Regions from separate parts of the Caballeronia sp. S22 genome, predicted to be linked through region 2. Evidence: predicted binding sites of a transcription regulator. Region 2 holds the regulator's gene; each other region holds the start of a gene.

Region 1 (5,967 bases), 930 kb from region 2:
GCGAAGGCCGTCGCCGGCAGGAAGCCGCCGAACCAGCCATTGCCGATGTGATACGGCAGCGACATCGACGTATAGCGAATCCGCGCCGGGAACATCTCGACCAGCATCGCCGCGATCGGCCCGTACACCATCGTCACGAAGATCACGAGGATCGTCAGCACCACGATCGCCATCGGCCAGTTGATGAGCGCCGGGTCGGCCTTCGCCGGATAGCCCGCGCTCTTCAGCGTGCCGGCCAGCGTCTTGTCGAACGCCGCGCCTTGAACCTTGGCGTCGGCGGCCTTGCCGTCGTACGTGTTCACGACCGTCTCGCCGACCTTGATCTGCGCCTGCGTGCCCGCGGGCGCCGCCACGTTCTCATAGTTCAGACCCGCCTTCGACAGCGCGCTCTTCGCGATATCACAGGAGCTCGTGAACTTCGCCGTGCCCACCGGATTGAACTGGAACGAGCACTCGTCCGGATTGGCGATCACGACGATCGGCGACTTCTGCGTCGCGGCTTCGAGCGTCGGATTCGTGTAGTGAGCGAGCGCCTTGAAGAGCGGGAAGAAGCTCAACGCGGCGATCAGACAGCCCGCCATGATGATCGGCTTGCGCCCGATACGGTCCGACAGCGAACCGAAGAACACGAAGAACGGCGTGCCGATCAGCAGCGCCACCGCGACCATGATGTTCGCGCTGGTGCCATCGACCTTCAGCGTCTGCGTCAGGAAGAACAGCGAATAGAACTGGCCCGTGTACCACACGACCGCCTGGCCCGCCGTCAGACCGAAGAGCGCGAGCAGCACGATCTTCAGGTTCTTCCATTCGCCGAACGCTTCCGTGAGCGGCGCCTTCGAGGTCTTGCCTTCCGCCTTGATGCGCTCGAAGACCGGCGACTCATGCAGCTTCATGCGAATCCACACGGACACGGCGAGCAGCAGGATCGACACGAGGAACGGAATGCGCCAGCCCCACGCGCCGAACTGTTCTTCGCCCATGATCGTGCGCACCGCGAGAATCACGATCAGCGAGATGAACAGGCCGAGCGTCGCGGTGGTCTGGATCCACGCCGTCCACGCGCCGCGCTTGTTCGAAGGCGCGTGCTCCGCGACGTACGTCGCCGCGCCGCCGTACTCTCCGCCGAGCGCGAGACCTTGCAACAGCCGCATCGCGATGAAGATGACCGGCGCCGCGATGCCGATCGTCGCGTATCCCGGCAGGAAGCCGATCAGGAACGTCGACAGACCCATGATCACGATGGTCACGAGGAACGTGTACTTGCGACCGACCATATCGCCGAGCCGGCCGAACACGATCGCGCCGAACGGACGCACCGCGAAGCCCGCGGCGAAGCCCAGCAAGGTGAAGATGAAGCCGGCCGTCGGATTGACGCCTGAAAAGAAAGTCTTGCTGATATAGACGGCGAGCGAGCCCGCCAGATAGAAGTCATACCATTCGAACACCGTGCCGAGCGACGAGGCGAAGATGACTTTCTTCTCCTCCGCCGTCATCGGTGCGTGTGACACGCGCCCCTCAACCGTAGCCATGTATCGTCTCCTGATTTGAATTTTCGAATACATCGGTCCGCGACTAGGCGGCTCCGGTGCAAAGATTATTGGAACGAAAACTTACGGCGTTCTGACGCGGTGACTGACGGGCAACATCGAGGCCATAACGGTGATGTTCGCGGAATTGGCAGGCATGTGATTCGAACGATCGTTTAAATTCTTTTAAGCTCGTTCTTCTCGCGCGGGCAAACGCGCTGCGCGAGACCTACGCTCAGGGTTTGTCCCGGGCAGGAAAAACCCGCTGGAGGCTCACCCTTACGAGGGTTCCGGCGAGTCTCGGGCTCTCCTGATACACATGATCCTCGATGGCGAGCGAGCCGCCGTGCATCGTCGCGATCTCCTTGACGATCGCAAGGCCGAGTCCGCTGCCATCGCCCTCGCGCCCGAGTATGCGATAGAAGCGTTCGACCACGCGCGTGCGCTCCGCCGCCGGAATGCCGAGGCCCGTGTCTTCCACTTCGAGATGCACGAGATCGAGATCGTTATCGTCGGTCCGCACGCGCACGGTGATGCGCCCGCCCGCCGGCGTGTAGCGGATCGCGTTGTCGATCAGGTTCGACAACATTTCCCGCAACATCACGACGTTGCCTTCCACTTCGACCGGAAACGGCGGCTCTTCATAACCGAGGTCCATACGCTTCGCGAGCGCGGCCTGCACCCAGTCGCGCACGGCGAGCCGCGCGAGATCGGTCAGCACGATGGGCGTGAATATCTGCCCCGTCGCACGATTCTCGGCGCGTGCGAGCGCGAGCAGTTGCGTCACGAGGCGCGCGGCATGCTCGGAACTCATCGCGATCTGTTCGAGCGAGTGCTGCACTTCCGTCGATACATCCTGGCGCATCGCCAGTTCAGCCTGCATGCGCAGGCCCGCGAGCGGCGTCTTCATCTGATGGGCGGCATCGGCGATGAAGCGCTTCTGGAACTCCATGTTCTGTTCGAGGCGCGTGAGCAGATCGTTGAACGACGCGACGAGCGGCGCGATCTCCGGCGGCGCGCTGCCCGCCTGGAGCGGCGAGAGATCGTCGGGGCGGCGCGCGCGGATGTTCGATTGCAGCGCATGCAGCGGCGCGAGCCCGCGCGACAGCCCGAACCATACGAGGATGATCGCGAGCGGCAGGATCACGAACTGCGGCAGGATCACGCCCTTGATGATGTCGTTGGCGAGCTGGCTGCGCTTGTCGAGCGTCTCGGCCACCTGCACGAGCACCGGTTGCGCGCTGTCCGGATCGCGGCCGGGCGCGAGGCCGGGCAGATCGACGGTCGTATAAGCGACGCGGATGTCGTTGCCGCGCAGCACATCGTCGCGAAACTCGACGATGCCCGGCTGCGGACGATCGTCGTCGTGCGGCAAGGGCATGTCGCGGTCGCCGCCGACCAGCTCGCCGCGCGTGCCGAGCACCTGAAAGAACACGCTGTCGACGTTATCGGCGCGCAGGAAATCGCGCGTCGCGTCCGGCAGCCGCAATTCGGCGACGCCGTTGACCGGCTGAATCTGGCGCGCGAGCACGTAGGCGTCGGCTTCGAGCGCGCGGTCGAACGGCCCGTTCGCGATCGACTTCGCGACGAGATACGTCACCGCGATGCTCATCGGCCAGAGCAGCAGCAGCGGCGCGAGCATCCAGTCGAGAATCTCGCCGAAGAGCGAGCGCGGATGCGTCTCGTCGTCGGGCTCGAGTTCGTCGGGCGGCGCGAAAGGGTTGGCATAGCGCGCGTCGCGCTGGGCGTCGGAATCGTCGGCGCTCGCTTTTGCGTGATTTTTCGACTCGGGCGATTCGGTGGAAGCGGGCGACGCCATGCAGGCTACTTATAGTGTTGGCCGGCGGCGACGCCCGACGGTTGCGGGCCCGCGCCGTTCGTGCCGGGCGCCGTGACGCCCGCTTTCTCAAGCGTGTAACCCAGGCCGCGTACCGTGATGATCTTCGCGCCGCTCGGCTCGATCTTTTTGCGCAACCGATGCACGTAGACCTCGATCGCGTTATTGCTGACTTCCTCGCCCCATTCGCACAGATGATTGACGAGTTGTTCCTTCGACACGAGCCGGCCGGTTCTTTGCAAGAGCACTTCGAGCACGCCGAGCTCGCGCGCGGACAGATCGATGACCTGATCGCCGATCGTCGCAATCCGCCCGACCTGATCGAAGGAGAGCGAGCCGTGCTTCACGACCGTCGGGCCGCCGCCCGCGCCGCGCCGTGTGAGCGCCCGCACGCGTGCTTCGAGCTCGTTCAGCGCGAAGGGTTTGGCCATATAGTCATCCGCGCCGAGATCGAGGCCTTTGACGCGTTCATCGACGCTGTCGGCGGCGGTCAGGATCAGCACGGGCATCTGCGAGTTGCGCGCGCGCAGGCGGCGCAGGACTTCGAGACCGGACATGAGCGGCAGGCCGAGATCGAGTATCAGCAGGTCGAAAGTCTGCAGGGAAAGCGCGGTGTCCGCCTCGACGCCATGCTTCACATGGTCGACGGCGTATCCCGATTGGCGGAGTGATCGGACGAGGCCGTCCGCGAGTATGCTGTCGTCTTCGGCAATGAGGATTCGCATCGTCGTGTGCGCCTTATATTGCCGGCACCGTTTGTCGCCCGGCGCGGCGGTCTCCAGGTGTTTCGTAGTTTTAGCGCGTCTCGCGCGGCGTGGAAAAAAAGCTGCGCCATGCCGTTGCATGCTTGCAAAAACTACTGTTTTTTTATACAGTGTCTGCGTGAGTGTGAAGCGTGGTTTCGTATGCTCGATCGAGCAACGGAAAAGCCCGTGAACACTGCCTCAGACGCCGTTCATCATAGCAAAGGACGATTCATGGAAGAAAGCAAGAAAGGCCCGGCTGGAATGACTGCGGAAAAGAGCAAGGCCCTGGCCGCCGCGCTCTCGCAGATCGAAAAGCAATTCGGCAAAGGGTCGATCATGCGGCTCGGCGCAGGTGAGGCGGTCGAAGACATTCAGGTGGTTTCCACCGGTTCGCTCGGACTGGACATCGCGCTCGGCGTCGGCGGCTTGCCGCGCGGCCGTGTCGTGGAAATCTACGGTCCGGAGTCGTCGGGCAAGACCACGCTCACGCTGCAAGTGATCGCGGAGATGCAGAAGCTCGGCGGCACGGCGGCGTTCATCGACGCAGAACACGCGCTCGACGTGCAATACGCGCAAAAGCTCGGCGTGAACGCGCAGGATCTGCTGATCTCGCAGCCGGACACGGGCGAGCAGGCGCTGGAAATCGCGGATGCGCTGGTGCGCTCCGGCTCCATCGACATGATCGTCATCGACTCGGTCGCGGCGCTCGTGCCGAAGGCGGAAATCGAAGGCGAAATGGGCGATTCGCTGCCGGGTCTGCAAGCGCGTCTGATGTCGCAGGCGCTGCGCAAGCTCACCGGTACGATCAAGCGCACGAACTGCCTCGTGATCTTCATCAACCAGATTCGCATGAAGATCGGCGTGATGTTCGGCAACCCGGAAACCACCACGGGCGGTAATGCGCTCAAGTTCTATTCGTCGGTGCGTCTGGATATCCGCCGTATCGGTTCGATCAAGAAGAACGACGAAGTCATCGGCAACGAGACGCGCGTGAAGGTCGTGAAGAACAAGGTGTCGCCGCCGTTCCGCGAAGCCATCTTCGACATCCTGTACGGCGAAGGCATCTCGCGTCAGGGCGAAATCATCGATCTCGGCGTGCAGGCGAAGCTGGTCGACAAGGCCGGCGCCTGGTACAGCTACAACGGCGACCGCATCGGTCAGGGCAAGGACAACGCGCGTGAATTCCTGCGCGAAAATCCGGACATCGCACGCGAGATCGAGAACAAGATCCGCGCATCGCTGGGTGTCGCCGCGCTGGGCGAGGCTGCTGTCGCAGGCGCTGCAACGGCCGACGACGAGTAAGCATCAGGCTTGAAGGACGATGCAGAAGCGTCGGTTCGGATCGAAGGCTGACACGGCGGATGGCGGAACCGAGAGCGGTTCCGACTCTGCTGACCGCTACGAACGAAGCAGCGAGCGGCGTGGTGCATCGTCGAAGTCGAGCGGCTTCAAACGCAGTAACAAGCAGCGCGCCGACGCGAAGTCATTCGCGTCGGCGCGTCGCGTTTTTGAGCCCGTGAACGACGGCGAAGAAAGCGATGATGCGAGCGATCGCGCCGCGCGTCTGGAGCAAGCGCGCGCGTTGCTGAAGCAGGCGACCGAGCAGCCGAAGGCACGTCCCGTTGATCGCGCGTCGCAGCCGGCCACGCCCGCAAGCAAACCCTCAGAACCCGATCTCACCCCCTTCACGGACCCGTTCGAAGACGCCGATCCTTTCGAGCCCTTCGAGCAATGCGCGCCTGCCGGGCCGGCACCTATCGAATCGGCTGAACCGGTCTACGGCCGCTCCACTCAACGCACCCGAAAGCCTTCGGCGACCGAAGTCAACAATCCCAAACGCCCGCAGCGCTCGCTGAAA
Region 2 (5,967 bases):
CGTCGACATAGCAAAAGAGCGTTTCGCCGCTCACTTCCATGCGCTCGACGAACGGTTCGAGCTCCGCCGCGAGCGCCTGCGGATCGGGCCCGTAGATCTCGATCACATCCGAGCCGATCACCGATTCGATGAGATCGCGCGGCCGTCCCTCGGCAATCTTGCGGCCTTCCTCGATCACACAGAGGCGATCGCAAAGTCGTTCGGCTTCTTCCATGAAATGCGTCGTCAGAAGGATGGTCTTGCCGCGCGCGAGGAGCGAGCGCAGGCGCTCCCAGATCATATGCCGCGCTTGCGGATCGAGTCCGGTGGTGGGTTCGTCCATCACGAGGACATCGGGATCGTTGACGAGCGCGCGCGCGAGCGTGAGACGCCGCTTCATGCCGCCCGACAGTTCGCCGACGCGCGCATCGGCCTTGCTCTCCAGGCGCGCGAACTCCAGCAGCGATGGCACGAGCGCATCCATGCGCGCGCCGGTGAGACCGAAGTAGCGGCCGAACACAGTCAGGTTTTCGCGCACCGTGAAATCGGGATCGAGATTGTCGAATTGCGGCACGACGCCCACGCGTTCGCGCGCGAAACGGGCGCGCGCGGGCACCGGCTCGCCGACTAGACGGATCGCACCGCTATCGGGCGAGGTGATGCCGAGCAGCATCTTGAGCGTCGTCGTCTTGCCCGCGCCGTTCGGGCCGAGCAGTCCGAAGCATTCGCCGGGCCGCACATCGAACGACAGACCATCGACCACGGTGCGCTCACCGTAGTGCTTCCTTACTTCGCTGAACTCGATGGCGGGCGCGCCGTTTTCATCGGACTCGCGTGATGTTTGATCAGTCATGCATTCGTGCCGCAGGAAAATCGCGTAGGGGAAATCCAGCGGGCTAGTGTAATCCATTGCACCAAGGCGATGCCTGGCGTGCAACCGCGTGCGGCGAGCGCGTGTCAAACCTGTGCGACGGGCGCCGAACCGGTTCCGGCCGAAAGTGCCAGAGGCTTGTCCGTCGGCGTGTTCGGAGTTCTGGCACGGTGCGAGCTAGCATGTTCGCGTCGGTAAGCGTTTTCCAGCGTTGTCACCCAAGGGGCGACGCACGATGATGAAGCAACGCCGCGGGTAAATCGCGCTTCGGGTCGCGTCGGGCGGGCGCGAAGGGCAAGTTGGCCAGGGAGGTCATGATGGAAAGCTACCGAAAAATCCTGCTCTGCTATGACGGCTCCAGAGAAGGTCGCAAGGCATTGCGCCAAGGCGCGAATCTCGCGCTGGATCTGAATGCCGAGACGCACGTCCTCGCGGTGGTGGATATGCGCTCGAGCATCGCGCAGAGCGCCGGACTGCTAACCGATATGGCCTGCGGACGCTTCGAAGAAGCCGCGCGCGACATTCTGCAGGAAGGCGTCGAATGGCTGCGCGAACGCGGTCTTCAGGCGCAGGGACATTTCGCGTTCGGGCATCCGATCGACGAGATCGCCGCGCTCGCCGAAAGCCTTCAGGTCGATCTCGTCGTGGTCGGGCATCGTTGCCGCAATGGTCTCGCGCGCTGGTGGATGGGCGCGGGCAACACGCCCTTGCTCGACCGCGTGAAGTGCAGCATTCTCGTGGCCGTCTGTCAGGCGGGTGAATCGGCGGAAGCGGAAGACGAAGCGGCTTACGCGGCCAAGCCCGTCAAGGCCGAAGCCGGCGCCTGATCGTCAGCCTCAGCCATTGAGATCGACCGCGACGAGCTTCCATGACACGAGGCCGTAGCGGTGAAAGATCGCCGAGTAACGCGCATCTCCGGCGCCGTGCTGATAGGTGACGACGAACGTGTTCAGGCTTCGATAACCGGCGGTGGTCTGCGGCGGTTCCTTGGGCGCCTGCTGCGCGGCCGTGACGCCCGAGGCCGGCGCGTTCGACGGCGTTGCCGATGAACCGTTTCCGGCTTGCGGCGGTTGCTCGCCCGGATCGCCGCGCGGCGGAATGCCGTTCAGAATCGCCGCGACGCCGTCCGGTGTCGCATATGAATCGACGAGAGGACCGACGAGCGCCGCACCTATCATCGCCCCGATGATTGCGAGCGGATTGCCGCTCTTTTGAATATCGACGCGGCGCGTGAGCAGCGCGCCGACCTGTTCCTTGAGGCTCGCGCGCAACGCGGGAAAATCGACGTACTGGTTGACGGTCTGCGCGTCGCGGGCATCGGCTGCGCGCTTCACGCGATTCAGCGCGATATAAGGTGACGCGTAAATAAAAGCGAGCGCCGCGACGAGAATCAGGACGACGAACGCGGTAGCGACAGAACGGGTAGTGCGGGACATGCGACGACGAAGCCTCTTTGCGAAACGTGAATTCGGGATTGACCACGCCGGCGCGCGATAAATCCCGTGAATTCACGTTCCACTCCGATTCAGGCGAGGATGCCGCCGGCGAGCCCCGCGTCTTCCTCCGCGATGCAACGGTCGATCATGCGCGACACTTCGTCGATCTTGCCCACCAGAATCACGCGCGATTGCCCGCGATAGACGCGCACCGGCGCGCGCTGTTCCGGCTCCGCGTGCACCGTGCTGCTCAGCGACACGCGCGCGAAAGCCGGCTGCCGGGAGGGCAGCGCGGGCATGTCGTCGAAGAGGTCGGGGGCGATTTCGGCGTGCGGCGTGCCGCATGCGATCAGCGTGCGCAGATGGCGCAGGCGGCCAAACTGACGGAAGGGCAGCAGACGGGCAAAACGTTCCATGATGACTCTCCAGACGATAGGACGCACCGCGGCGCACCGCGCACGGCGGCCGTCATGCTTGTTGTGTTTGAGCCGCCTCGACTGAGCGTTAAAGCGGTTGGTGAGGCTATCTTGCGATGTCAATGGGACATTTCTTGTCCCATTCTTATCTCTTTCTGAACGTGAGCGAACGATTTGCCCGCGCTTTTCGCTCCCCGCCCTTGCCGGACGGAGACTTCAGAACTCGCCAGAACGAATCAGGCCAACCGCGATGCCTTCCAGCGCGAAATCGCCGCTGCCGGAGCGCACGAAAATGTTCTCGTAGTCCGGATTCTCGGCGATCAGTTCGACGCCGTCCGGACGACGTTTCCAGCGTTTGACCGTGACGTCGTCGCCCAGACGCGCGACGACGATCTGTCCGTCCTTCGCCTCGGTGCGCTTCTGCACGGCAAGCAGATCGCCGTCGAGAATGCCGGCGTCGCGCATCGACAGGCCCCGCACTTTCAGCAGATAGTCCGGCTTGCTGGAGAAGAGCGCGGGATCGCATGCGTAATGCTGCGAGATGTGTTCCTGCGCGAGGATCGGGCTACCTGCCGCGACGCGCCCGACGAGCGGCAGCGACAATTGCATGATGCTCTGATGCGGCAGCGTGAACTGATGCGGCATTTCTTCGGAGCGATCGATCCGCGAGGCGTCGCCGAGCAGCCGGATGCCGCGCGACGAGCCCGCCGCGAGTTCGATCACGCCCTTGCGCGCCAGCGCCCGCAAGTGCTCCTCGGCCGAATTCGCCGAGCTGAAGCCGAGTTCCGCCGCGATCTCGGCGCGCGTCGGCGGAAAGCCCGTGCGGTCGATCGCGCGCTGAATCAGTTCGAAGACCTGCTGCTGCCGCGCGGTAAGTTTTGATGTCTTGGTCACAGGCTCTGGCCCCTGGTGCACTGTATGGATGGACAGTTGACTGTATTTTTATACAGTATTTCGCGCTTTTCAAGCTTTACTTTAAGTTCGCCCGCCCGCGGCAGCCGAGGACGCGTTTCACCGCCGCCGTCGCTTCTTCCACCCAGGAATATGCTTCTTAGCAGTTTTACGTATAAAAAAGTGAATAACGATTATTTCTAATCATATAGACGCCTCGATAGACTGATTCCGTCAATTCGATAAGACGGAGAACGGGGAATGCGAAGCATCAGATTGGGATTGGGCAAAGGCGCGCGGCGCGTGCTCGCGGCGGCGGCGCTGACGGCGGCGGGCGTCGGGCTGGCTGCGTCGGCGTTCGCGCAGACGTCGTTTCTGAACGTCTCCTACGACCCGACCCGCGAGCTGTATCAGGACTTCAATCAGGCGTTCGCGAAGAAGTGGAAGGCCGACACGGGCGAAACGGTCACTTTCAAGCAGTCGCACGGCGGCTCGGGCGGACAGGCGCGCGCGGTGCTCGATGGATTGCAGGCCGATGTCGTGACGCTCGCGCTCGCCTACGACATCGATGCGCTCGCGTCCAAGGGACTCGTCAACGCGGACTGGCAGAAGCGTCTGCCGGACAACGCGTCGCCGTACACATCGACGATCGTGTTCCTCGTGCGCAAGGGCAATCCGAAGCACATCAAGGACTGGGACGATCTGGCCAAGCCGGGCGTGTCGATCGTCACGCCGAATCCGAAGACCTCGGGTGGCGCGCGCTGGAACTATCTCGCGGCGTGGGCGTATGCGCAGCACAAGCCGGGCGGCAACGACCAGACCGCCAAGGACTTCGTGACGAAGCTCTACAAGAATGCGGGCGTGCTCGATTCCGGCGCGCGCGGTGCGACCACGAGTTTCGTGCAGCGCGGCCAGGGCGACGTGCTGATCGCATGGGAGAACGAGGCGTTCCTCTCGGTGAAGGAATTCGGCACGGACAAGTTCGAGATCGTGGTGCCGTCGGTGAGCATTCTCGCGGAGCCGCCGGTCGCGGTGGTCGACAAGGTCGTCGACAAGCACGGTACGCGCAAGCTCGCCGATGCCTATCTCAAGTATCTGTACAGCGACGAAGGACAGCAGATCGCCGCGCGCAATTTTTATCGGCCGCGTTCGGACAAGGTGCCCGCTGAACTCACGAAGCAGTTCCCGAAGCTGAAGCTCTACACCATCGACGACACGTTCGGCGGCTGGACGAAGGCGCAGAAGACGCACTTCGCGGACGGCGGCGTGTTCGATTCGATCTATCAGCCGCAGTAAGCGAAAGAGCGGGCGACGCGGCGCGTCAATGACGCCGGGCGCCCCGAAGCAGCGACGCGCCCAACCCCGGCGCAAGAAAAGGATCAATCAAGGATGACGACCCTCACATTCAAGAAGCCGAGCGCGCTTCCCGGGTTCGGCCTGACGCTCGGCATCACGGTGGCGTACTTAAGCCTCGTGGTGCTGATTCCGCTTGCCGCCACCTTCGCGAAGACCGCGACGCTCGACTGGGCGCAGTTCGTGCGCGCGGTTACGTCGCCGCGCGTGCTCGCGTCCTATCGGCTCACGTTCAGTGCCGCGCTCGGCGGCGCGCTCATCAACGCGGTGTTCGGCTTTCTCGTCGCGTGGGTGCTCGTGCGCTACACGTTTCCGTTCAAGCGCATCGTCGATGCGATCGTCGATTTGCCGTTCGCGCTGCCGACCTCCGTCGCGGGCATCTCGCTCGCCGCGGTCTATGCGGGCAACGGCTGGATCGGGCAATATCTCGCGCCGCTCGGCATCAAGGTCGCGTTCACGCCGCTCGGCGTGCTCGTCGCGCTGACGTTCATCGGCTTGCCGTTCGTCGTGCGCACGGTGCAGCCGGTGCTGGAGGAGTTCGAGCGCGAGCAGGAAGAGGCCGCCGCGTGCCTCGGCGCGACGCGCTGGCTGACGTTTCGCCGCGTCGTGCTGCCTTCGGTGTTTCCCGCGCTCCTGACCGGTTTCGCGCTCGCGTTCGCGCGTGCGCTCGGCGAGTACGGCTCAGTGATTTTCATCGCGGGCAATGTGCCGATGAAATCCGAGATCACGTCGCTGCTCATCATCACGAAGCTCGAACAGTACGACTATGCCGGCGCGACCGCGCTCGCCGTCGTGATGCTGTGCGTGTCGTTCCTGATGCTGCTCCTCATCAACACGCTGCAATGGTTCCTGCAGCGGCGCACGAGCAAGACGGGCGCGGCGCCTGCCGTCGCCGCCGGTCCTTCGCTGCATGTCGGACATCCGGGCGGAGGTCACGCATGAGTACGCCCGATAGCAAAGCGCTTCCGGTGCACGCCAGCGCGCGCGTGCGCGCCAGCAGCCTCAATCCCGTCACCGAACC
Region 3 (5,967 bases), 460 kb from region 2:
ATCCTGCTTCTTCGGCGGCGGCTCGCCGGCAAGCTGGGCGGCTACGGCATCGGCGCGCGCCTTCGCTTCGATGTCCTTGATCGCGGCATGCGCACGCACGACGCCCGCGAGCGAGCATTCGTCCGTGATCGCGAGCGCGGTATAGCCGTGCTCGAGCGCTGCCGCAGCCAGCTCCTGCGGATGCGATGCGCCGCGCAGGAATGAGAAGTTGCTCAGGCAATGCAGTTCGGCATAGCCGGGCAACAACGCCGAGGCCGACATCGCGCCGGGAAATGCGGTCTTGTCGTCGCCTTCGTCGCCCTCGCCCAGGCCGATGATGTCGCTCAAATCGTCCATGTCGGCATCATCCGAAAAACCCGTGCAGATACCAGTCGCCGGTGAGACGTTCGCGATACAGCCAGAACATGCGGCCGCGATCGTCGGCGGCAACGTAGTAATCGCGCTGGACGCCATTGCCGTCCCACCATCCCGCCTCGATACGCTCGGTCCGGCTGATCAGCTTCAGCGCGCGTCGATAGAACGGCCGCTCGTTGCGCAAGATCAGCTTTTGCGGCGTTTCGAGTATCCACGACGGACGGGGCTGCGAAGGAACGGCCACATCGGGAAGCTCGAGCGGCCCGCCGGATTCGGTTTGCGCTTCGGATTCCGCTTCGGTCGGCGTATCGGCTTTTGCCGCTTGCATCTTCGACGATTTCTTCCCGCGCTTCGGCTTCGTTTCGCCTGCGGGCTTATAAGCTTCGACCGTCATCGCCGCTTCGGGCCGGTGATCGTCTCGCGCGACCAGCTGTACGACGCTCTCCGCGCCGAGCCGCGCGCTCAGACGTTCGAGCAGTTGCGCCATCGATTCGCTGTCGGAACCGGGCATCGGAAACAGGGTCTCGGCCGGCGGCGCATGCTCGCTCACCTTGTCGGCAAGAAGCTTCATCTCGATGACGGGCGCTGCGAGCGCCGTCTGATTCAGCTTCTCGCGCACCAACCAGAGAATGTGATCGGCTTCGCGTGTCGGTACGGCCCACGCCACCTTGAACGTCGACGTTTTCGGCGCGTGACGGGCCGCCAGTTCGTGTTCGAGCAACAGCGAAAATTCGCTGACGGCCGCATGATGCGCGCTCAGCCAGCCGGCGAGTTGCAGCACGAGCCGGCGGGCGGCGAACAGCAGCGCCTCGGCACTTTCCACGCGCGCCTGCAGTTCGATCCGAGCCTCGAACGACGCCGGCGCGCAAAACGCCTCGCGCGGATCGGGCGCCTGGCCGTACGCTTGTGCGAGCCATTGCAGAACGCCTTGGCCGAACCGTCGCGCGACGCCCTTGCGTGGCAGCCGACGCAAATCGGCAAGCGTTGCGCAGCCGATCTGCTCGAACACGTTGCCGTGCGAATGCGCCGATGGGATGAGCGATACGGGCAACGCATCGAGCACGTGGACGAGCGTCGTCTCTTTCACGATGCGCACGCGCCGCGCGACACGACGCGTGCGCGCGTGAGCCAGCAGCCATGCGCCCCACGCTGTCGGCGCGCAGCCCATGCGCGAAGTGAAGCCGCATCCTTTCACCGTCGATGTCACCCTGGACAGCAACGCGCGCAAACCGCCGAAAAGCCGCATGCTCCCGCTGACTTCGAGCAGCACCGTGTTCGCATGGGCCAGCACGACTTTGGGCGTAAATGCGAGCAACGCCAGCGCAACGGCTTCGAGCGCGTTCTGCTCCTCGCGAACATCGACGGCGAGCAGCGTCAGTTGCGGCGCGAGCGCGAACGCATGCGAGCGCGTGCTGCCGGGCCGCACGCCGAGCCGAAACGCGACGAGATCGGGCATCAGGATGCGCGCGTGATCGGCGAGCGCGAAGCATGGTTGACCGATATCGCTGGCGCGAACGTCATTCGGCGTCGATGTTGCTCCAGGCGAGATCGAATTCCCCGATGCCGAGGGCATCGAGGGCGGCCTGACTGCTTCGAGCGATAAAAGCGGCAATGTCACCGCTATCCACAACATGTTTGACCTCTCGTGCTTTCCTTGCCTGATGCGCACGACGAATATGTTCGGGCAGAGCAGGCATTTGCAGCGGCAAGCTCAACTGCAACGGCTTGCCCAGCAATGGACCACGCCGCTTGATGATGTCGATTTCGAGCATGACGGCTTGCATCCATTCGCGACGGTTCATCGTCGGTGCGCTGGCGGGAAGTATCGGTTTGCAGACCATGCGCAATGGTGCGGCGGATGATTGCCTCGCCGCTTTGAGCGGACGGAACAGGAACGCCAGCGACCGCGCTTCCTGAGCCGCCACTTGCAGCCTTCGCAGCGCCTCGGGGCGCACTTGAGGCAGCCAGATCAGCACAGCGCCGATACCTTCCTGCTTCAGCGACTGCTCCGCAGCCCAGAGCACCTGATCTTCGGGCGCCTTGACCCAGACCAGTTTGTCGACCGCGATTTTCATCGCCCGAAATGCAGCCAAATTGGGCTTCCACGGTGGCGCAATGAAGATGACGGAGCGGCCTTTGCCTACTGTCAGTTCTCGAAGCATGTGTGCGAGCAATCTGATTTCGCCCACGCCGCTCTCTTCGATCAGTAATTCGGTGACCGTGCCGGGCATCCAGCCTGCACCGGGCAAGGCCAGGTCAAGCGTCCGAAATCCACTCGAAATGATGCTCGAGTCGGGATCGTTGATCGGACTGCCTTGCCAGATCTGACGCTGCAGATGCGAGGTCAGCCCGATGTCGAGCAATGAAAGTGCTGCACCCATCAGTTTCCCCCGTCCAGCGCGAATGCAAGGGCCTGCTCATGGTTCGAGCACTCAGCGGTCTTTGGTTTTACTGTATATTTATACAGTATTTTGAGGCGGGAGGGTAAACATCTGGCGACGCAGGCGCGTGCGTTGCCAGAGCATGGGTGAGAGATTCGAGGAGGGAATTGCTGGCGTTCGTGCGAACTCGCCGCTCCAACGCAAAAACCCCACCTTTGCGGGGTGGGGTTTTTGTTTGCGGCATGAGGAGCCTGACGATTACCTACTTTCACACGGGTGATCCGCACTATCATCGGCGTGGAGTCGTTTCACGGTCCTGTTCGGGATGGGAAGGGGTGGTACCGACTCGCTATGGTCATCAGGCATGACTTGTTGTTGTATCGCCTGTAGGGCGCTACAACCAATCCGGGAAGAAGTAGTATTGAATTCGGGTGGTGACTGTTGCACACACGGTACTCAACCAGTACTACCCCCTACGGGGGCGAGATGCTCGTAAGTGCTGAAGCACTGACGATCATCGCGAAACACACTGGTTATAGGATCAAGCCTTACGGGCAATTAGTATCAGTTAGCTCAATGCATTACTGCACTTACACACCTGACCTATCAACGTCCTGGTCTGGAACGACCCTTCAAGGGGCTCGAAGCCCCGGGGATATCTCATCTTAAGGCGAGTTTCCCGCTTAGATGCTTTCAGCGGTTATCTCTTCCGAACATAGCTACCCGGCGATGCCACTGGCGTGACAACCGGTACACCAGAGGTTCGTCCACTCCGGTCCTCTCGTACTAGGAGCAGCCCCCTTCAAATATCCAACGCCCACGGCAGATAGGGACCAAACTGTCTCACGACGTTTTAAACCCAGCTCACGTACCTCTTTAAATGGCGAACAGCCATACCCTTGGGACCGGCTACAGCCCCAGGATGAGATGAGCCGACATCGAGGTGCCAAACACCGCCGTCGATATGAACTCTTGGGCGGTATCAGCCTGTTATCCCCAGAGTACCTTTTATCCGTTGAGCGATGGCCCTTCCATACAGAACCACCGGATCACTATGACCTGCTTTCGCACCTGCTCGACTTGTCGGTCTCGCAGTTAAGCACGCTTATGCCATTGCACTATCAGCACGATTTCCGACCGTACCTAGCGTACCTTCGTACTCCTCCGTTACACTTTGGGAGGAGACCGCCCCAGTCAAACTGCCTACCATGCACTGTCCCCGATCCAGATAATGGACCAAGGTTAGAACCTCAAACAAACCAGGGTGGTATTTCAAGGACGGCTCCACCGAAACTAGCGTTCCGGTTTCATAGCCTCCCACCTATCCTACACAGATCGGTTCAAAGTCCAATGCAAAGCTACAGTAAAGGTTCATGGGGTCTTTCCGTCTAGCCGCGGGGAGATTGCATCATCACAAACACTTCAACTTCGCTGAGTCTCGGGAGGAGACAGTGTGGCCATCGTTACGCCATTCGTGCAGGTCGGAACTTACCCGACAAGGAATTTCGCTACCTTAGGACCGTTATAGTTACGGCCGCCGTTTACCGGGACTTCAATCAAGAGCTTGCACCCCATCATTTAATCTTCCGGCACCGGGCAGGCGTCACACCCTATACGTCCACTTTCGTGTTTGCAGAGTGCTGTGTTTTTATTAAACAGTCGCAGCCACCAGTTTATTGCAACCTCTTCACCCTTCTGGCGCAGGCCAGTCAAGCTACAGAGGCGTACCTTATCCCGAAGTTACGGTACCAATTTGCCGAGTTCCTTCTCCCGAGTTCTCTCAAGCGCCTTAGAATACTCATCTCGCCCACCTGTGTCGGTTTGCGGTACGGTCACTATTAGACTGAAGCTTAGAGGCTTTTCTTGGAACCACTTCCAATTGCTTCGCTTCCGAAGAAGCTCGCGCCACACCCTTGAATTATGTGCCCGGATTTGCCTAAGCACCTTCTCCAATGCAGCGACCGGGACGTCCAACACCCGGACAACCTTCCGCGATCCGTCCCCCCATCGCATCTAACAATGGTGCAGGAATATTGACCTGCTTCCCATCAGCTACGCATTTCTGCCTCGCCTTAGGGGCCGACTCACCCTACGCCGATGAACGTTGCGTAGGAAACCTTGGGCTTACGGCGAGGGGGCTTTTCACCCCCTTTATCGCTACTCATGTCAGCATTCGCACTTCCGATACCTCCAGCACGCTTTTCAACGCACCTTCGCAGGCTTACGGAACGCTCTCCTACCACACACGTGTCTTTCAACGTGTATCCGCAGCTTCGGTGACTGGCTTGAGCCCCGTTACATCTTCCGCGCAGGACGACTCGATCAGTGAGCTATTACGCTTTCTTTAAAGGGTGGCTGCTTCTAAGCCAACCTCCTGACTGTTTTAGCCTTCCCACTTCGTTTCCCACTTAGCCAATCTTTGGGACCTTAGCTGGCGGTCTGGGTTGTTTCCCTCTTGACACCGGACGTTAGCACCCGATGTCTGTCTCCCGTGATTGCACTCTTCGGTATTCGGAGTTTGCTATGGCGTAGTAATCCGCAATGGACCCCACAACCATGACAGTGCTCTACCCCCGAAGGTGATACACGAGGCACTACCTAAATAGTTTTCGGAGAGAACCAGCTATTTCCAAGTTTGTTTAGCCTTTCACCCCTATCCACAGCTCATCCCCTAACTTTTCAACGTTAGTGGGTTCGGTCCTCCAGTACGTGTTACCGCACCTTCAACCTGGCCATGGATAGATCACTTGGTTTCGGGTCTACGCCCAGCAACTGATCGCCCTATTCGGACTCGCTTTCGCTACGCCTGCCTTAATCAGTTAAGCTCGCTACTGAACGTAAGTCGCTGACCCATTATACAAAAGGTACGCCGTCACCCCTTACGAGGCTCCGACTGTTTGTATGCATGCGGTTTCAGGATCTATTTCACTCCCCTCCCGGGGTTCTTTTCGCCTTTCCCTCACGGTACTGGTTCACTATCGGTCGATCACGAGTATTTAGCCTTGGAGGATGGTCCCCCCATCTTCAGACAGGATTTCACGTGTCCCGCCCTACTTCTCGTACCCCTAGTTCTTCCAAGCTGTTTTCGTCTACAGGGCTATCACCTGCTATGGCCGCACTTTCCAGAGCGTTCGACTAACAATTCAGATAAAGAGTACAGGCTGATCCCATTTCGCTCGCCACTACTTTGGGAATCTCGGTTGATTTCTGTTCCTGCGGTTACTTAGATGTT
Region 4 (5,967 bases), 850 kb from region 2:
CCAGCACGTCTTTCACGTGGACGGAATCGAGAAACTTGAGTCCGCCGAATTTCACGAAAGGAATGTTGCGCCGCGTGAGTTCGATTTCGAGCGTCGCGCTGTGATGCGCGGCGCGGAACAGCACCGCTTGCGCTTTCAACTTCATGCCCGCCTCGCGCGCTTCGAGCACCTTTTCGACGACATAGCGCGCCTGATCGGCTTCATCGGCGACGGAAACGACGCGCGGCTTCTGCGCCGATGCCTTGTCGGTCCACAGATTCTTCGTGTAGCGCTCCGACGCGAGCCCGATCACCGCATTCGACGCCTCGAGAATCGGCAATGTCGAACGATAGTTGCGATCGAGCGTGACGGTCGCGGCGGGCGGATCGAAATGGCCCGGAAAATCGAGGATATTGCGCACGGTCGCGCCGCGAAACGAATAGATGGACTGCGCATCGTCGCCGACGACCGTGAGACCGCGACCGTCGGGCTTCATCGCGAGCAGGATGGACGCCTGCAGGCGGTTGGTGTCCTGATATTCGTCGACGAGCACGTGGTCGAACCGACTAGCGAGATCCGCCGCCACTGAAGGCTCCGCCGCGAGATGCGACCAGTAGAGCAGCAGGTCGTCGTAATCGAGCACGCTTTGCGCCTGTTTCGCGGCGACGTAGGCGGCGAACAGACGCTTAAGGTCGGCTTCCCACTCGCGGCACCACGGATACGACTGATCGAGCACATGACCAAGCGACGCGCCCGTGTTCACGACGCGCGAGTAGATCGCGAAGCAGGTCGACTTCGCGGGAAAGCGCTTCTCCTTCGACGACAACCCGAGCTCGTGCCGCACCAGATTCATGAGATCGGCGGAATCTTCGCGATCGTTGATCGTGAACGATGGCGCGAGCCCGACGAGATCGGCGTAATCGCGCAACAGCCGCGCGCCGACGCTGTGAAACGTGCCCGACCACGTCAGCCCCTGCGCGATCGCGCTTTTCTTGCCGAGCGCGTTCATCGCGATGCGAGAGACGCGCCGCGTCATTTCGAGCGCCGCGCGGCGCGAAAACGTGAGCAGCAGAATGCGATGCGGATCGGCGCCCTTCACCAGCAGATGCGCGACGCGATGGGCCAGCGTGTTGGTCTTGCCCGATCCCGCGCCCGCGATCACGAGCAACGGGCCGCCCGTGCGACCCGGTTCATCGACGCCGAACTCGACGGCCTCGCGCTGCGCCTCGTTGAGCTTCGCGAGATAGTCGGCGACCTGTTTCGCGGTGGAATCGGAAGCGGCGTCGGCGGTGTCGGGAAGCGTGAGCACGTGAAGGAAGGCGGCGGCAAAAGAGTGACGCACACTGTATATCCATACAACCCGCGCGCGCAAGTCTTTGGCTCGACTGGGCTTTTGGCCCCAAATGAAACGAGCCCGGTTCGCGGTGAACCGGGCTCGCGTCGCTACGAAAGCGCGTGCTACTCCGCCTTCTTCGCGTTCTTCAGCTTCGCGTCGGCGGCGGCTTCGTTGGCGTCGGACTGCGCTTCCGTTTTCTTCTTGTCGGCCTTGGCTTGCGCGACGGCCGCCTTCTTGTCGGCCTTCGACTGCTCCTTCGCGGCCTTCTGATCGGCGGCGGTCGGGGCGTCGGATGTCGTCTGCGCGAACGATGCCGCACTCACGCTCGCGAGCGTCCCGGCGATCAGCGCCGCCAGCAGCGCATTGGTTTTTCGATTCATGATGTCCTCCCTTCTTTTAGATGCCGCGAGCGCCGCGACGCGCGGCCTCGCGACGCGTCACGCTCAGTGCTGCAGGCCCGCGTCCTTCGGCGTGCCCGGCTCCGTCGCGTTCAGTTCCGCCTTGGCGGCGTCCTTGTCCGCCTTGCGGTTGATCTTCGCGTTCTGCACCTCTTCCTTGTATTGCGCCTTGGCCTGCTGGTTCTGCGCCTTCAGCTCGGCCTTCGACGCCTTCTTCGACGCGCGATACTCGGCGTTGGCCTGCGCGTTCGCGTTGCGGCGCTGGACGAGCGGATCGGTCGGCGCCGGCGCGACGACGTTCTGCTGCGGCGGCGTCATCGGCTGCTGGGCCTGCATCGGCTGCGGTTGCACCGGCTCGGGCTGTGTCGCGGTTTGAGCATAAGCGCCCGAAGCGGCGAGCGTGGCGATGGCGGAGCCGATCAAAAGAATTCGTGCGCGAGTCATAAGCTAGTCCTCTCTGTAGTTGGCGTCGGCGGCGCGCTGAAAGCGGTGAAACGAGCGAGCCGCGCGACTTTTGTCGATTCGAAAGATGACCGAAGCTTTGTCGATCAAACGGTCGGACCGGGCGACGATCGGGCGAGTTCTCGAAAACCAGTCATTGTTACCGACGGTTTCATCTGGCTACATTTGCCAACCACCTCGCTTGCGATCCGATTACCGGTCCCGCGATGCCACTTAGCACGACGCATGCCCGGCGCACGGTTGTGCGTGGTTTATCATGGAGGCCTTTCCTGCATCACCCGTCCCATGCCGCCACTCCAGTTCACCCTCACCGGCGATTACGTCGAACTCCACAATCTGCTGAAGCTGATGGGCCTCGCGGACAGCGGCGGCTCCGCGAAGGCGCGCGTCGCAATGGGCGATGTCACCGTCGACGGCAAGGTGGAGTTGCGCAAAACGTGCAAGATCCGCGCGGGTCAGCGAGTGAAGCTCGACGGCCAGACGATCCACGTGCGCGCGCCCGAATAGCATCGCCGCCAGTTGCGCGCACGCGCCGCGCACTTGAGAAAATCCGGCCATAAGCGATCGCGTCATCGACATGCCGCACGCGACGCAATAAGCTAGTCGTCTTTCGTTCTGGTTTCAGCGCCGGGTCTGTAGCGTCGGTTTTCCCGTCAGCGCACGTTTCGCAGCGCGCTCCGCTTGTTGCCCTTCCGCTTTCCAGTCCGCGACGCTCAGTGCGCTGAGCGCCGCCTTTGTTTTCGATTCGAGCAGCCATGCAACCGCAAGTCACGCGCGCCACACGCGCGCATCAAGGACCGCCGAGCCTCTCGCGTCATGCCGTCGATACGGCGCGCCTCGCCGCGCCGCTCGCCATCGCGCAACTCTCGCAGATGGCGATGGGCGTCACCGATACCATCCTGCTCGGCTCACTCGGCCCCGACGCGCTGGCGGCGGGCGGGCTCGGCGCGAACCTCTTCTTCGTCGTCGTGACGCTGCTGCAGGGCGTGCTGACATCGGTTTCCGTGTCGGTCGCGCACGCGCGCGGCTCGAACGCCGACGACCGCGTGCCGGGCATCTACTGGACCGGGCTCGTGCTTTCCATACTCCTCGCCGTGCCCGCGTTCGTACTGCTGAGCTACGCCGAGCCGATCCTGCTCGCGTTCCACGAACCGGCGACGCTCGCGAAGAACGTGGGCGAATATTGCGCGGTGCTGCGCTGGGGGACGCCGGCCAGTCTTATCGGCGTCGGGATGATGCGCGCGTTTCTGCCCGCGATCGGCGCGGCGCGCAGGCTCCTGTGGATCTCGATCGGCGGCGTGTTCGTCAACGGCTTTCTCAACTACGGGCTGATCCACGGCGCGTACGGCCTGCCGCGCGAAGGCTTCCTCGGTTCGGCAGCGGCGACCACGATCACCGTCTGGGGCATTGCGATCGCGCTCGTCGCGGTGCTGCATCTGCGGCCGCGCTACCGGCATTTCGTCGTGCGCGCGCGTCCGCGTCTGCCGCTGATGGGCGAGCTCTTCGGCCTCGGCTGGCCCGTCGCGATCACCTACGGCGTCGAATCGACGCTCTTTCTCGCCACCGGCATGATGGTCGGCCTGCTCGGCGAAGCGCCGCTCGCCGCGCACCAGATCGCGCTCAACGTCGCGTCGGTCGCGTTCATGGTGCCGCTCGCGATCGGTCAGGCGGCCAACGTTCGCGTCGGCTACTGGGTCGGCGCGGGCGTGCCGGTCGCCGCCCGGCACGCGGGCTTCGTCGCGCTCGCGCTCGGCGTCGGCTTCATGGTGTGCTCGGGACTCGTGCTGATCACCGTGCCGCGCGCCATCGTCGGCCTGTATCTGAATCTCGACGATCCCGCCAACGCGCATACCGTCGCGCTCGCGGCGTCGCTGCTCGGCGTCGCGGCCGTGTTCCAGATCGTCGACGGCATGCAGACGGTCGGCTCAGGCTGCCTGCGCGGCCTGAAAGACACGCGCATCCCGATGCTCGCCGCCGCGTTCGGCTACTGGGGCGTCGGCTTTCCGACCGGCTATGTGCTCGCGTTCCACTTCGAGCTGGGCGCGAAAGGCCTGTGGTGGGGACTCGCCGCCGGACTCGCGAGCGTCGCCGTATTGATGACGCTGCGGTTCCATCGCATCAGCCGGCGCTTCATCGAAACGGGCGTCGCGCCCCTGCCCGACGACACCGATGCCGCGAGCGCCGCGCCGCACGGACACGTCTGATAAGCACACGATGCACGCGCCGATTTGCATAGCACGAATGCTTGGTTGGGCCGCACGGCGCGCATTGCTACGATGAACCCGTCTCCTCCTTGAGACATCTGTGACAGGGGTTGTCAGCCCGCTTCAGCCAAGCGGGCTTTTTTTTGTCTTCAGCGTCCTCTTCCCCTCACTCGCGGGCATTCCGTCCGACCTTTTTCCGATTTCCCATAAAATAATTTCGAGATGCGCGGTGCGAGAACGCGCCTTGCTTCATCGTGCCGTCCGTCGAATGCGTCAGGACGTGCCGAGTCGCGACAACTAAAAACGAGGAATCGAAGTGTCGGAAAGCCGGGGGATGTGGAAAGTGACAGAGCGTGGCGCGAAGCACGCCAGCATCGAAAGAAGATTGAGCGACGCCGTGCGCAATGTGGCCATCGTCGTTTTGACGACGGCGCTCGCCGCCTGCGCGACGCGCCCGCCCGCGACGGCGTTCGATCGGCCGGAGAGCCGCGCGCTGGCGTCGAACGAAGCGACGCCGCTCGCGAACGCGCTCGCGCCGCTGGAACGGCAGCATCCGGATCAGTCGGCGGTGCGCCTTCTGCCGACCGGCACCGACGCGCTGCAGGCCCGCATCGCGCTCGCGCGCGCGGCGACCAAGACGCTCGACATGCAGTACTACATCGCCGAGGAGGACAACACCGGCAAGCTGCTCTTGGGCGCGGCGCTCTATGCGGCGGATCGCGGAGTGCGGGTGCGCATGCTCGTCGACGATCTGAACTTCAAGGACATCGACCAGATCATGGCGGCGCTGAATTCGCACGACAAGATCGAGATCCGTGTGTTCAACCCGTACGGCAGCGCGCAGCGCAGCTTTTCCGAGCGCACGCAGAATTTCTTCACGAATCTCGGCCACTTCACGCGCCGCATGCATAACAAGGCGATGATCGCGGACAACCAGATCGCGATCGTCGGCGGACGCAATCTCGGCGACGAATACTTCAACGCGAGCCCGACGCTGCAATTCCGCGATCTCGACGTCTTCGCCGCCGGCCCGGTGACGCACGAAATCTCCGCGAGCTTCGACGATTACTGGAACAGTTCGCTCGCCTACCCGCTGCGCGCGCTGAACAAGCAGAAGTTCGATCCGTCCGAGCTAGACAAGACCCGCGACGACCTGCGCGCGCATTGGCGCCAGCAGGCCGAGCCGCTGAACGCGAAGCCGCTCAACGCGACGCCGCTTGCGCAGCAGATCACGCGCGAGGAAATGGGCCTCGTGTGGGCGCCGACGGAATTCCATGTCGATTCGCCGTCGAAGATCGAGCATCCGAGCGACGACTACAAGAGTCCGCCGATGCAGCGCCTCATCGACTTGCTGAAAGACGCGCAGAGCGAATTCCTCATTCTCTCGCCCTACTTCGTGCCGCACGACGCGGGCGTGAAGGCGCTCGGCGATCTGACGAAACGCCATGTGCGCGTCGCGGTGCTGACCAATTCGCTCGCCGCTACCGATGCCGTCGCCGTGCAGGCGGGCTACGCGCCGTATCGCATTCCGATGCTGCAGAACGGCGTCGAGCTATACGAATTCAAGCCGATTCAGGCCGAAGGCGAA

What was found. Region 2 encodes LexA, which represses DNA repair genes until DNA is damaged. Its sites were predicted from a motif close to ACTGTATNNNNATACAGT; they were not measured.
Region 1: a site for LexA is predicted at 4,222-4,239, ahead of recA (recombinase RecA). Genes of this name have one in related genera too.
Region 3: a site for LexA is predicted at 2,805-2,822, ahead of imuA (translesion DNA synthesis-associated protein ImuA). Genes of this name have one in related genera too.
Region 4: a site for LexA is predicted at 1,322-1,339, ahead of ACEN42_RS04675 (ATP-dependent helicase). Genes of this name have one in related genera too.

The regions. Positions count from the first base shown of each region.
Region 1 covers NZ_OZ180035.1:2,773,038-2,779,004, reverse strand. The annotation lists gene ACEN42_RS13060 (MFS transporter) at 1-1,529, opposite strand, end outside; gene ACEN42_RS13055 (sensor histidine kinase N-terminal domain-containing protein) at 1,762-3,345, opposite strand; gene ACEN42_RS13050 (response regulator transcription factor) at 3,351-4,088, opposite strand; gene recA (recombinase RecA) at 4,341-5,411, shown strand; gene recX (recombination regulator RecX) at 5,431-5,967, shown strand, end outside.
Region 2 covers NZ_OZ180035.1:1,839,030-1,844,996, reverse strand. The annotation lists gene nodI (nodulation factor ABC transporter ATP-binding protein NodI) at 1-832, opposite strand, end outside; gene ACEN42_RS08610 (universal stress protein) at 1,168-1,677, shown strand; gene ACEN42_RS08605 (DUF2939 domain-containing protein) at 1,687-2,286, opposite strand; gene ACEN42_RS08600 (hypothetical protein) at 2,376-2,702, opposite strand; gene lexA (transcriptional repressor LexA) at 2,919-3,596, opposite strand; gene ACEN42_RS08590 (sulfate ABC transporter substrate-binding protein) at 3,855-4,889, shown strand; gene cysT (sulfate ABC transporter permease subunit CysT) at 4,983-5,888, shown strand; gene cysW (sulfate ABC transporter permease subunit CysW) at 5,885-5,967, shown strand, end outside.
Region 3 covers NZ_OZ180035.1:1,382,918-1,388,884, reverse strand. The annotation lists gene ACEN42_RS06535 (error-prone DNA polymerase) at 1-336, opposite strand, end outside; gene ACEN42_RS06530 (DNA polymerase Y family protein) at 344-1,987, opposite strand; gene imuA (translesion DNA synthesis-associated protein ImuA) at 1,872-2,735, opposite strand; rRNA gene rrf (5S ribosomal RNA) at 2,985-3,098, opposite strand; rRNA gene ACEN42_RS06515 (23S ribosomal RNA) at 3,273-5,967, opposite strand, start outside.
Region 4 covers NZ_OZ180035.1:985,966-991,932, reverse strand. The annotation lists gene ACEN42_RS04675 (ATP-dependent helicase) at 1-1,288, opposite strand, end outside; gene ACEN42_RS04670 (hypothetical protein) at 1,438-1,695, opposite strand; gene ACEN42_RS04665 (hypothetical protein) at 1,759-2,157, opposite strand; gene ACEN42_RS04660 (RNA-binding S4 domain-containing protein) at 2,461-2,682, shown strand; gene ACEN42_RS04655 (MATE family efflux transporter) at 2,931-4,379, shown strand; gene ACEN42_RS04650 (phospholipase D family protein) at 4,714-5,967, shown strand, end outside.